DNA from 3 places in the Thalassotalea agariperforans genome. Region 3 is predicted to be linked to each of the others. Evidence: predicted binding sites of a transcription regulator. Region 3 holds the regulator's gene; each other region holds the start of a gene.

Region 1 (3,752 bases), on a different contig from region 3:
TGAATTTTTCACGGCTACGGTATTTACCACCAAATTTGAATTGTGCATTATGATTGTTCCAAACAAAATCTTTGGTTAGATCAAGTTTTACGCTAACTTCTTCGTCTTCAGATAAATTATTAGCATAAACAATTTCATCTAATTCAAAATTTGATAAATCTTGTGCTTCAGCAGATTGGCTTAAAACAGGGTATTCACCCGCAGTATAACCAATACTAAGATCTTCACCGGCAAAATCAGCATCTATACGATTTGGCTCTTTTTCTGTTGATTGTGAATAACCTAAATTGTATTCCACTAACCAATGGTTTATTTGATTTTCACCACCTAAAACTAAGGATAAAATTTCTTGGGTTTCGTAGCGGTCTTTGGTGTCACGATCCATTTCAGCATTAATAAACTGGGCGCTGGAAGTCGTTGAGTTATTGGCAACTAATTCACCTTTTTCAAACTTATATTCTTTACGTAAACGGAATTCATCATCTGAAAATTCACTGTATAAGGTACGTAAGTAATATTTATCGGTTGCTGAAGTATGTAAATCAAAGTTTAACGCAAAACCTAAACGCTCACGTTCAATAACATAATCACGTTGTTCAATTTCTTCTGCGCCAAAAATTTCAACGTCTTCGCCAGTCTGTGAGTCTTCAACTTCAATGTCACCCCAACCGCCATCAGTTTCCATGTTGTCTGAGCCAAATTTACGTTGAAACCAAGACACAGCACCGGCAACCCCTAGTTGTGTATTGCCTTCAAGTTGATAAACATTGGTGTAACTACCTGAAAATTTAGGGCTGTTTTCTTCTACTAATGCGTTATAAGACGTTTGTGCGGTAAAGCTGTAGCTTTCATTTTCACGATCAAAAGCGCTTAAGCTTTTCACTTCAATTGAACCGCCAATAGCGCTGGCGTCCATATCTGGGGTAACGGTTTTACTTACTTCTAAACTTGAAATTAACTCGCTAGGGATAACATCCATAGCAACACTACGAATGCCTGCTTCTGGCGATGGTACGTTTAAGCCATTAATTGAAACGTTATTAAGGTTTGGATCAATACCACGAATACCAACAAAGCGACCTTCACCTTGGTCACGTTGAATAAACATACCAGGTAAACGTTGTAATGCTTCAGCGGCATTTTGATCGGGTAATTGGCCAATTGCATCACTACTTACTACTGACAATAAATTATCGGCTGTTTTTTGGCGATTATAAGCACCTGCTTGGCCTGAACGTTGGCCATAAACAATAATGTTATCCATGCCAGCATGTTGGCCGCCAATAACAAAATTTTTCTTAATAATTTTACCGTTAACGACGTTAATCGACTCTTTTATTTCAGCTGAGCCAATGTAGTTAATAACTAATGTATATTTACCTTCAGGTAGGTCGGTAAAATGAAATGAACCATCACGAGCGGTAACTGCGGTACGGTTAAGTTCTGCAATTTTTACTTGGGCACCTTCAAAATATACTTTGTTTTGTGAATCGGTAATACGGCCTTCAATATTATTTGCAGCAACATTGCCAGAGGTTAATGCCATACAGCCAGCAAAAGCTAAAGCCAGTGGTGTTAATTTAAATGTAGCGTTTGAGAGTTTCATGTTTTTCCATTTAATATTTTAGTGGATGTAATTTGTTTTTATGACGAGTACGCTACGGTAGAAAGATGACAATTATGTGGCTCCATAAAAAGTTCATCTAAACTTAATATTTATGTTTGGCAATATGGCAAAGTTTGAACTAGCTTGCCGACCAAATCACCATAAAGAGATATTTAATAGCTAAGCCCAAAAGCACTGTATGTTGACACTGTATAAATGACGGTGAATATTTTTTGTTTTATTTATAGTTATTAAAAACAATGTGTTAGTTAAAAAATTAAAAAATCATCATAAAAAAACTTGATACTGTACGACCATACAGTATACTGAGCCCAATTAAGAATATTTAGCCACTAATGAATACGGAGCTAACCATGGATCAAAACAAAGAAAAAGCATTATCAGCCGCCCTTAGCCAGATTGAGCGTCAATTTGGTAAAGGTTCTATCATGAAGTTAGGTGAAAACCGCAGCATGGATGTTGAAACAATTTCAACTGGTTCATTAGGTTTAGATGTTGCTTTAGGAGCAGGTGGTTTACCGCTTGGCCGTGTTGTTGAGATTTATGGTCCAGAATCAAGTGGTAAAACAACGTTAACATTAGAAGTTATCGCAGAAGCACAACGTAACGGTAAAATATGTGCCTTTGTTGATGCTGAGCATGCACTTGATCCAATTTATGCCGCTAAACTTGGTGTTAACATTGATGATTTATTAGTATCACAACCAGATACTGGTGAGCAAGCATTAGAAATTTGTGACATGTTAACTCGCTCTGGTGCTGTTGATGTGATTGTGGTTGACTCGGTTGCTGCGCTTACGCCGAAAGCTGAAATTGAAGGCGACATGGGTGATTCTCATATGGGTCTTCAAGCGCGTATGTTATCGCAAGCAATGCGTAAATTAACCGGTAACTTAAAACAATCAAATACCATGTTAATTTTCATTAACCAAATTCGTATGAAAATTGGTGTTATGTTTGGTAGCCCAGAAACTACCACTGGTGGTAACGCTCTTAAATTCTACGCCTCTGTTCGTTTAGATATTCGCCGAATTGGTGCGGTAAAAGATGGTGATGAAATTGTTGGTAACGAAACCCGTGTTAAAGTGGTTAAAAACAAAATTGCACCGCCATTTAAACAAGTTGAATTCCAAATTATGTACGGTGAAGGCATCAATAGTTTAGGTGAGTTAATTGACTTAGGTGTAGCTCATAAATTAGTTGAAAAAGCGGGTGCTTGGTATAGCTGTAATGGTGAGCGTATTGGCCAAGGTAAAGCAAATTCAATTAAATACTTAAAAGAGCATCCTGAAATGGCAAAAGGCTTAGATACTAAATTACGTCAAATGTTATTATCTAAAAACGTTGCAGAACCTGAAGTTGCCGATAAAAAAGAAGCGGTTGCTGAATAATAAATTAATCGCACAGCAGAGTTTTTCAAGACAAGCTTAAATACTGAATAAGTAAGTATGTAAGTTCAAATTGTTAAATTAAATTATTTAGTTAAGGCCAGAGCATATTATTAATGCTCTGGCCTTTTTTAATGTCATTGCCATCTTGGTATCGTAGAATAGAAAGACTTACAAAAAGTGAGCAGTCATTTATTAGGGGTTATTATGTACGAACAATTTGACGCTATTATTTTTGATATGGACGGTACCTTAATTGATAGCGGTCAGTTACATCAACATGCTTGGACACTAACCTTAGAAAAATACGGTATCCCGATTGAGCCAGCATTAATGCGTTCATTGGCAGGCGTACCAACTATTGATACCTTAGCGATATTAATTGAACGTTTTTCAGTGAATACATCAATTCCGTTAACAGAAATGAATGATTATAAGGAAGGTATTGTAGCTGCTACGTTTCAAGATTATGTGAAACCCACTAAACTTGCCGAGTTTGCTAAAGCGAATCAAAGTAAACGCCCTATGGCGGTTGGTACTGGCGCTTATACTCAGGAAGCAAAAAGTATTTTAACCTTATGTGGTGTGATTGATTTATTAGACCATGTCGTGGGAGCTGACCAAGTAAAGCAACCAAAACCGGCACCAGATACCTTTTTACGTTGCGCTGAATTGATGGGGGTAGCGCCTGAAAAATGTATTGTTTTTGAAGATGCTGAAGCGGGAATTCAAGCGGC
Region 2 (3,752 bases), on a different contig from region 3:
AACGGGTGGTAGAGTCAACCCACTTAGAGGTAAAAATAACTAACTATAGTAATTAATATAACGTTTAGCTTCAAAACCACTTAAAAGAAGTTATTGAAGCTAAAGTGTGATTCTTAATTAACGATAGGTGTATAAAAAGACTCAGGTAATTCAAAGTCACCACTGGCTTTAGTTAATATATTATCTTCAAATATTACCGTAAAACGTTTTTGTAGATTAAGTTCTTCTGAGCGACCAGATTTGAATTGGTAGACATAATGCCAAGTATCATTTTCAAAACTGTCTTGTACTACTGGGCTACCAAGGACAAATTTTACTTGTTCTTTGGTCATACCTAGCTGTAATTTATCAACGCTTTTTTTATCTAAAAAATTACCTTGTGGGATATCAATACGGTAAACCCAACTTGAACAGGCAGATAATAACGACAATAACGTGATGAAAATTAATTTGTTAACCATGAAAATAAAATACCTTTTTAATGAAGCAAGGCATAATAACGGAGCCTGCCTTGTTATTCAAAATAAATTATCGCTTTTTATTAACCGGCTAATAATTCTTTGGCATTAGCCAAACTATGCTCGGAAATTTTATTACCTGCTAATAAGCGCGCAATTTCTTGGACACGAGCTTGTTCACAAAGTTCAGTAACCGTTGTTTCCGTATGTTCACCATCGGTGAGTTTAGCAACAAACATTTGCTGATGACCTTTACAAGCCACTTGTGGCAAGTGAGTAACACAAATAATTTGTGTGTTTTGAGCTAATTGTTGTAGTTTTTCACCAACCATAGCAGCAGTTGGGCCACTGATACCAACATCCACTTCATCAAAAATCAGGGTCGGCGATACTACTTTTTTCGCGAGGATCACTTGCATGGCTAAGCTTATTCGCGACAACTCACCACCTGAGGCAACTTTATTCATTGCTTCTAATTTTTGACCTGGGTTTAGCGTTACTAAAAACTCAATATCATCTAAACCGTTAATACTAATTGTGTCAGCATGATCGTTTTTTACCGCAATGTTAAATTGGCCGTGGGGCATATTTAACTCTTGCATGCTGGCGGTAATTTTTTTGCTTAAGGTTGCGGCGGACTTTATTCGTGAGTTTGATAGTTTTTCTGCCGCGGCTTGATAATTTGTTTTGGCTAAATCAATGTCAGCATAAATATTTTCTAAACGCGTTTCATCGTGGCTCATTGCTGCTAGTTCAGCCGATAGGGTTTGATGAAATTGAGTTAAGTTTTCCGGTGCAATTTGATGTTTTTTGGCCAGTTGAACGGCTAACGAATAACGTTCTTCTAATAAACTAAAAGCTTCTGGATCTAATTCTAATTTATCATAGTAGTGTCTAAGGTCATTGTTTGCTTCTTCTAACTGAATTAATGCATCTGATATCATCGATGAAATATTAACAAGTTCATTATCAAAACCACTTAAGGCAGACATGTGATCATGACATTTGCGCAACGCATCTAATACATTAAATTGCTCGTCTTCAGATAGAATTTGTAAAGACGCTAAGGTTTGATTAAGAATGTCTTGGGCATTACTGTGGCGTTTGTAGTCATGCTCAAGTTGTAAAAACTCATCTGCTTGTAATGAAAATTCATCAAGTTCACGCACTTGATATTGCAGTAGCTGTTTTTTGGCTTCACGTTCACTTTTTGCTTGTTGTAAAGTATCTAATTCTTTGGTCAGTGTGTGCCATTGTTGATAGTAATATTTTACTTCATTTTGTAAATCATGGTGACCAGCATAAGCGTCTAACATACGACGTTGTTCGGTATTTTTTACAATCAGCTGGTGGTCGTGTTGACCATGAATATTCAATAATAAGCCGCCTAGCTCTTTTAATTGTGCAAGGGGAACTTGGCTACCATTGATGTATGCACGAGAACGACCTTCGGCTGAGATCACACGGCGTAAAATGCATTCATCATCTAACAGTAAATCATGATTTTTTAACCAGTTTTTTGCCGTGATATTTTTATTTATTGCAAAAGTCGCGGTTAATTCAGCTTTAGTGCAGTTAGGTCTTACGACATTGGCAACAGCTCTAGCGCCTAAACATAAGCCTAAGGCGTCAATAGCAATGGATTTACCCGCTCCGGTTTCACCGGTAATGGTTGTCATACCTTTATGCCATTCAAGCTCTAATGAACGTACGATGGCAAAATTTTGAATGTTTAGTTGTAAAAGCATAAATTAACCAATTTAAAAAGCACTGTTTGTATATACAGTAATTTATACAGTGTTTGTTTTTAATGCAAGTAAGAAATAAAATTTTTTTCTGCTATTTTAATTAAAACGGTTTAATTATATTTTTTTATTCAGCGCTAGCCCTTTAAAATTAAAGTCTGATCATATGTAAATAATAAGGGTTGAAAAGCAAGTAAAAAGCGCTTTAAACTGAATAAATAATAATAACTAAAAATGTAAATAGAATGAGTAGTCAATTTGATTATTTTATTAATTATTAAAAATGAGCAAATAAGGTTAGCAGCAGAACAACAGCTCCAAGCGTCTCAATATCAGGTTATTTCTGCTACTAATAGTCTTGACGGTATTTCAATTTTAAAAGTTAGAAATATTGATCTTGTGATCACCGAAGTTGCCATTGGTGATATTGACGGCTGGCGCTTAGCAAGGTTTATTCGTACTGGGGTGTTAGCTACCAGTCATGATGTTCCGATTGTATTGGTAACGGAAAATCACTGCGAGCGTATTGCTGAAACTACCGCAAGAATGTTCGACATTAATCGCGTTATTAGTTTTCAAGATATTTCCCACCTAGCCGAAGTTGCCCAGCAAGCACTAAACAATATTAATAATTTAAACATTCTCCCTAAAATTTTAGTCATTGAAGACACCGAAGATACCGCTAATCTTATTGTTCGAATGTTACAACATAAATTTCAACTTAAAGTTGCGAGTGACGGAATAAAAGGGCTTGAGGCATATAAGCAAGAAAAATTCGATATTGTTTTACTTGATATTCAATTACCCGGTATGTCAGGTGAACAAGTATTAGAGCATTTAATAGCGCTTAATCCTAAGCAAGTGGTTATTGCCATGACTGCCCATGGTACTGTGGATATTGCCGAATTGATGCTGATGAAAGGGGCGGCAGATTATATTCAAAAACCTTTTAAAGCCGAACAATTACGTAAAGTGTGTGATATTGCTGTAAAACGTGAAGACTTTATCATCTCCAATGAGCAGTTTTCAGCAAAAACGGTGGCTTTACTGAGTGAACAACAAAAATATGACTCTTTAGCTCAAACCCATTTTAGAATTTTAGACAGTTTAAATACCATCGTTATTGAGTTAAATGCAGCTGGCCGTATTACTTTTTTAAATCAAGCTTGGCATCAATGCACAGGCTATTTGGTTAACGAATCAATAGGACGACTATTTACTGATTTTATTCATTTTAGCAGTATTAATTTGATCGCTTATGTTGAAGAAAGTATTCAGTCGTTATTAACTAAAGTTAGTGAACATCAGGCAAATACTAGCCTTGAAATAAAGTTGGTCAATAAAACGAATGACTATTTTTGGAGTGAAGTTAATTTATCACCTTATTTTGATCAATATGGTGAATTATCTGGCATTGCCGGTACTATTGATAACATTAACATGCGCAAGCAAGCGGAAGAAAATTTAAAACACCTTGCTTTACATGACAAATTAACCGGCTTACATAATCGTTACTATTTCGATGAAGAATTAGCAAAAATTGCTAAAG
Region 3 (3,752 bases):
TGGCTTACTTGAGTTAATAGGGTTCGGGAATCAGCGACTTCAACTATTTTGATATCGGGGTAAGTTTTTTTTACCACCTCAATAATCGACCAGCCTTTAGGTATTGCCAGCGTTTTGTTCGCTAGGCTGGTTAAGTTATCAATTGTTGAATGGTTCGGCTGAGTAACAACGGAAAAAGGCGTTTGAAATACGGCTTTACTTAGCGGTCCTTTTTTATGATTGTTTGCGGTTGGGAAAACGGAATGCAACATGTCCAATTCATGCGATTCAAATTTTTCAACTAACTCGCTCCAAGTAAAACCATTCACAAAAGTGATAGGTAAATTGAGCATATCTGAAATGGCATAAAGTAAATCAACGCCATAGCCATGAGGCTCGCCACCAACACTAAAGTCTATTGGTGGCCAGTTGCTTTCATTAGAAATTTTAATATTGGGGTATTTAGCTAATGTTTCCAGTTGAGCTGGATTTAACGTTAACGGTGCCAGTTTGGGTAAGGCGGATGTTGTCTGTTGTTGATTTGACGCAATTAATTCACCGAGCGCATTAAAAATATACATCTCGGTTGATAATTGATTTGATTGATGCTGACTGGCTAAATAATCGGATAAATTTGATAAGGGAATATCAGCAGCTAAAACAGTGTTACTGTTTTTTAACTTGATTGAGTACGTTTGACCGGGAGCTTGTAAATGGCTAAATAAATAAGGTTGTGTTTTGTGTACTTGATTGATTTGAGCTTGTTTAAACCAAACCCTTTCTTTAGGGTTGTAATTGGTCTTTTCTGTGTGAGTTACTCGTAACTTAAAGTTATGGTCGTAATAATGTGTTTGTTTTATCTTATCTTGAATATCAATTACTAACCATCGATCACTAATTGCTGCTTGATATTGTTGACGAACGGTTTCACTGGTCTTTAAGTTGATAACTTCATAAAAGTGGCCATTATCATAACCGACATACAAGGCATAAAGCAGTGGATTGGTTTCAATGATTTGTGACAACAAGGAGCGTAGGGCTGTTTTATCTTCACTGCTTTTATCAATAATTTCTTGGCTTTTAGATAAAATACGAACGGTATTTTCTGCATTTTCATTGATGCTTTTTAAATAATTTGCGGTATTTTGAGTGGTTAAATTAAAAAGCTTAACTCTAGATTCAATTGCAAGATTTTCACTGAAATAGTATTGCAGGCCGATAGCAATTGAAGCGGTAATAATCGTTGAGAAAATAAACACGCTCACCACGGTTAAGCGTATGGAAAACTTAATTCTTCTCTTGATTTGTTTTAATAATACTAACAAGTTATTAACTATCCATGTTATCTACTTAAACATAAAACTAGCATTAACAAATTAATAAGTATAGGTTTTTTGTATTATTTTTAGGCATGAAAATCATCGATATATTAACACCATTCTCTTCAATCAATGCCTTTCTTCTAATCCTTTAAATTCTTGCTAAGCGATTACTTTCTTATACGGATTGGTATAATACCTAGCGCTTTTAATATTGCTTGATTATTTTTACGGTTAAATAGCCGCTTTATTTTAAGTGATAGTTTACTTGAGTTTATATACAGTCTGTATATACTGACAGTTATCACTGTATAAAGTAACAGGAATAATATGCGTCCATTAACCCCACGACAAGGTCAAATATTTGATCTGATCAAAGAAAAAATTGCCGAAACCGGTATGCCGCCAACTCGAGCTGAAATAGCTGATTTTTTTGGTTTTAAGTCAGCAAATGCGGCAGAAGAGCATTTAAAAGCGTTAGCCAAAAAAGGCTATATTGAAATGTTACCAGGTACTTCAAGAGGCATTCGTTTAGCCGAAGAATTTATTGAAGAAGAAGGATTACCTTTGATTGGCCGTGTTGCTGCGGGTGAACCTATTCTTGCCCAAGAACATGTGGAAGAGCATTACAAGGTAGATGGCAGTTTATTTCACCCTCATGCCGATTATTTGTTGCGAGTTCATGGCGAAAGTATGAAAGATATTGGCATACTCGATGGCGACTTATTAGCGGTTCATCAAACCACGGATGTTAAAAATGGCCAAGTAATTGTTGCCCGAGTGGAAGATGATGTCACCGTTAAGCGCTTTAAGCGTGATGGTAATATTGTTTATTTACATGCAGAAAACGAAGACTTTTCACCTATTAAAGTTGATCTTGCCAGCCAGCAATTTAATGTTGAAGGAATTGCGGTTGGGGTTATTCGAAACGCCGATTGGATGTAAACTTATATTTATTTTTTGAAAAGGATTAATCTTGATCCTTTTCTATCTCTGTCTTTCTCATCATTTTTTCATTAATTTTCATCTAACACCTATCGTAGCTCCTTTTAGAGTTAATACTCCATTGATTTTATTGGCTTTTTAAAGTAATTGCTCAAAAATTAAACATTGACCTATGTCAATATTTGAGTAATTCTAATTCTGAAAGTGAACAAAAAAATAACTAAATAATTATAAAAGACAACGGCTTTCAGCCTTTTTGTCACAATAAAATAACCGATAAACAACAGAATATGAGTCAGTGGGCTGTGTATTACTCTGTGTGCTTATTTTGTTTTCTTTTAAAGGACAGAGGAGATGTCGAGTGATGAGACGTAACCTAGGTTGGCTGTTTTTGGGAAGTATTGTTTCCAGTTCAGCTTGGGCTGATATGCAACTAAACCTAACAAAAGGTGTTACTGCAGTTAGTCGTGAAGTTTATGATTTGCATATGTTAGTCATGTGGATTTGTACTGCCATTGGCGCTGTGGTGTTCGGTGCTATGTTTTGGTCGATGATATTCCACCGTAAATCAAGAGGTGTAAAAGCAGCTACCTTTCATGAAAGCACTAAGGTTGAAATTCTTTGGACCGCAATCCCTGTTGTTATTCTTATTGCAATGGCTGTACCTGCAACAAGTACGCTAATTGATATGGAAAATAATGACAATTCAGATATTACTATCCAAGTTACTGGCTCCCAGTGGAAATGGCACTATAAATATTTTGACCAAGATATTGAATTTTATTCCGTATTATCAACACCAAAAGAACAATATCAAAACCAAAATGGCAGCTCTGCCCAAAAAGGTGAACATTATCTGCTAGAAGTGGATAAACACTTAGTGATCCCGGTGAATAAAAAAGTACGTTTTTTAATTACTTCTGACGATGTTATTCATTCTTGGTGGGTACCCGCGTTTGCGGTAAAACAAGATGCCAATCCAGGTTTTATTAACGAAGCTTGGACGATTGTTGATGAACCCGGTATTTATCGCGGCCAGTGTGCTGAGCTATGTGGTAAAGATCATGGTTTTATGCCTGTGGTTGTTGAGGTAAAAACCGAAGCAGACTACGCCATTTGGCTTGATGAACAAAAAGCGTTAATTGCGCAAGCGGCAGCTGCTGAAAAAGCCTCATTAAATGCCACTTTAGGCTTAGATGAGTTGATGACATTAGGTGAGCAAACTTACATGGCACATTGTGCTGCTTGTCACCAACCAACCGGTTTAGGTTTACCGCCAGCGTTTCCTGCTTTAAAAGGCAGCCCAATTGCCTTAGGTGAGGCTGCTGCTCATATTGATATTGTGGTAAATGGTCGTGCTGGTACTGGTATGCAAGGCTACGGTAAACAACTGACGTTAAAAGAACTTGCTGCTGTTGTGACTTACGAACGTAATGCGTGGGGTAACAATACTGGTGATGCCATTCAGGCTGCAGATGTTGGTGCTATCGTAGGTACCGCACCGGTCGG

The links. Region 3 encodes LexA, which represses DNA repair genes until DNA is damaged. Its sites were predicted from a motif close to TACTGTATNNNNATACAGTA; they were not measured.
Region 1: the regulator LexA is predicted to act here: its motif matches at 1,911-1,930, upstream of recA (recombinase RecA).
Region 2: the regulator LexA is predicted to act here: its motif matches at 2,227-2,246, upstream of recN (DNA repair protein RecN).

What each region holds. Positions count from the first base shown of each region.
Region 1 is NZ_JBQMWH010000001.1:422,551-426,302, forward strand. It holds gene ACSLUO_RS01925 (TonB-dependent receptor) at 1-1,606, opposite strand, end outside; gene recA (recombinase RecA) at 1,981-3,018, shown strand; gene ACSLUO_RS01935 (HAD family hydrolase) at 3,223-3,752, shown strand, end outside.
Region 2 is NZ_JBQMWH010000002.1:364,212-367,963, reverse strand. It holds gene ACSLUO_RS04795 (RnfH family protein) at 1-43, shown strand, start outside; gene ACSLUO_RS04790 (outer membrane protein assembly factor BamE) at 114-461, opposite strand; gene recN (DNA repair protein RecN) at 542-2,206, opposite strand; gene ACSLUO_RS04780 (GGDEF/EAL domain-containing response regulator) at 2,462-3,752, shown strand, end outside.
Region 3 is NZ_JBQMWH010000004.1:65,368-69,119, reverse strand. It holds gene ACSLUO_RS07575 (HD domain-containing phosphohydrolase) at 1-1,238, opposite strand, end outside; gene lexA (transcriptional repressor LexA) at 1,629-2,243, shown strand; gene coxB (cytochrome c oxidase subunit II) at 2,608-3,752, shown strand, end outside.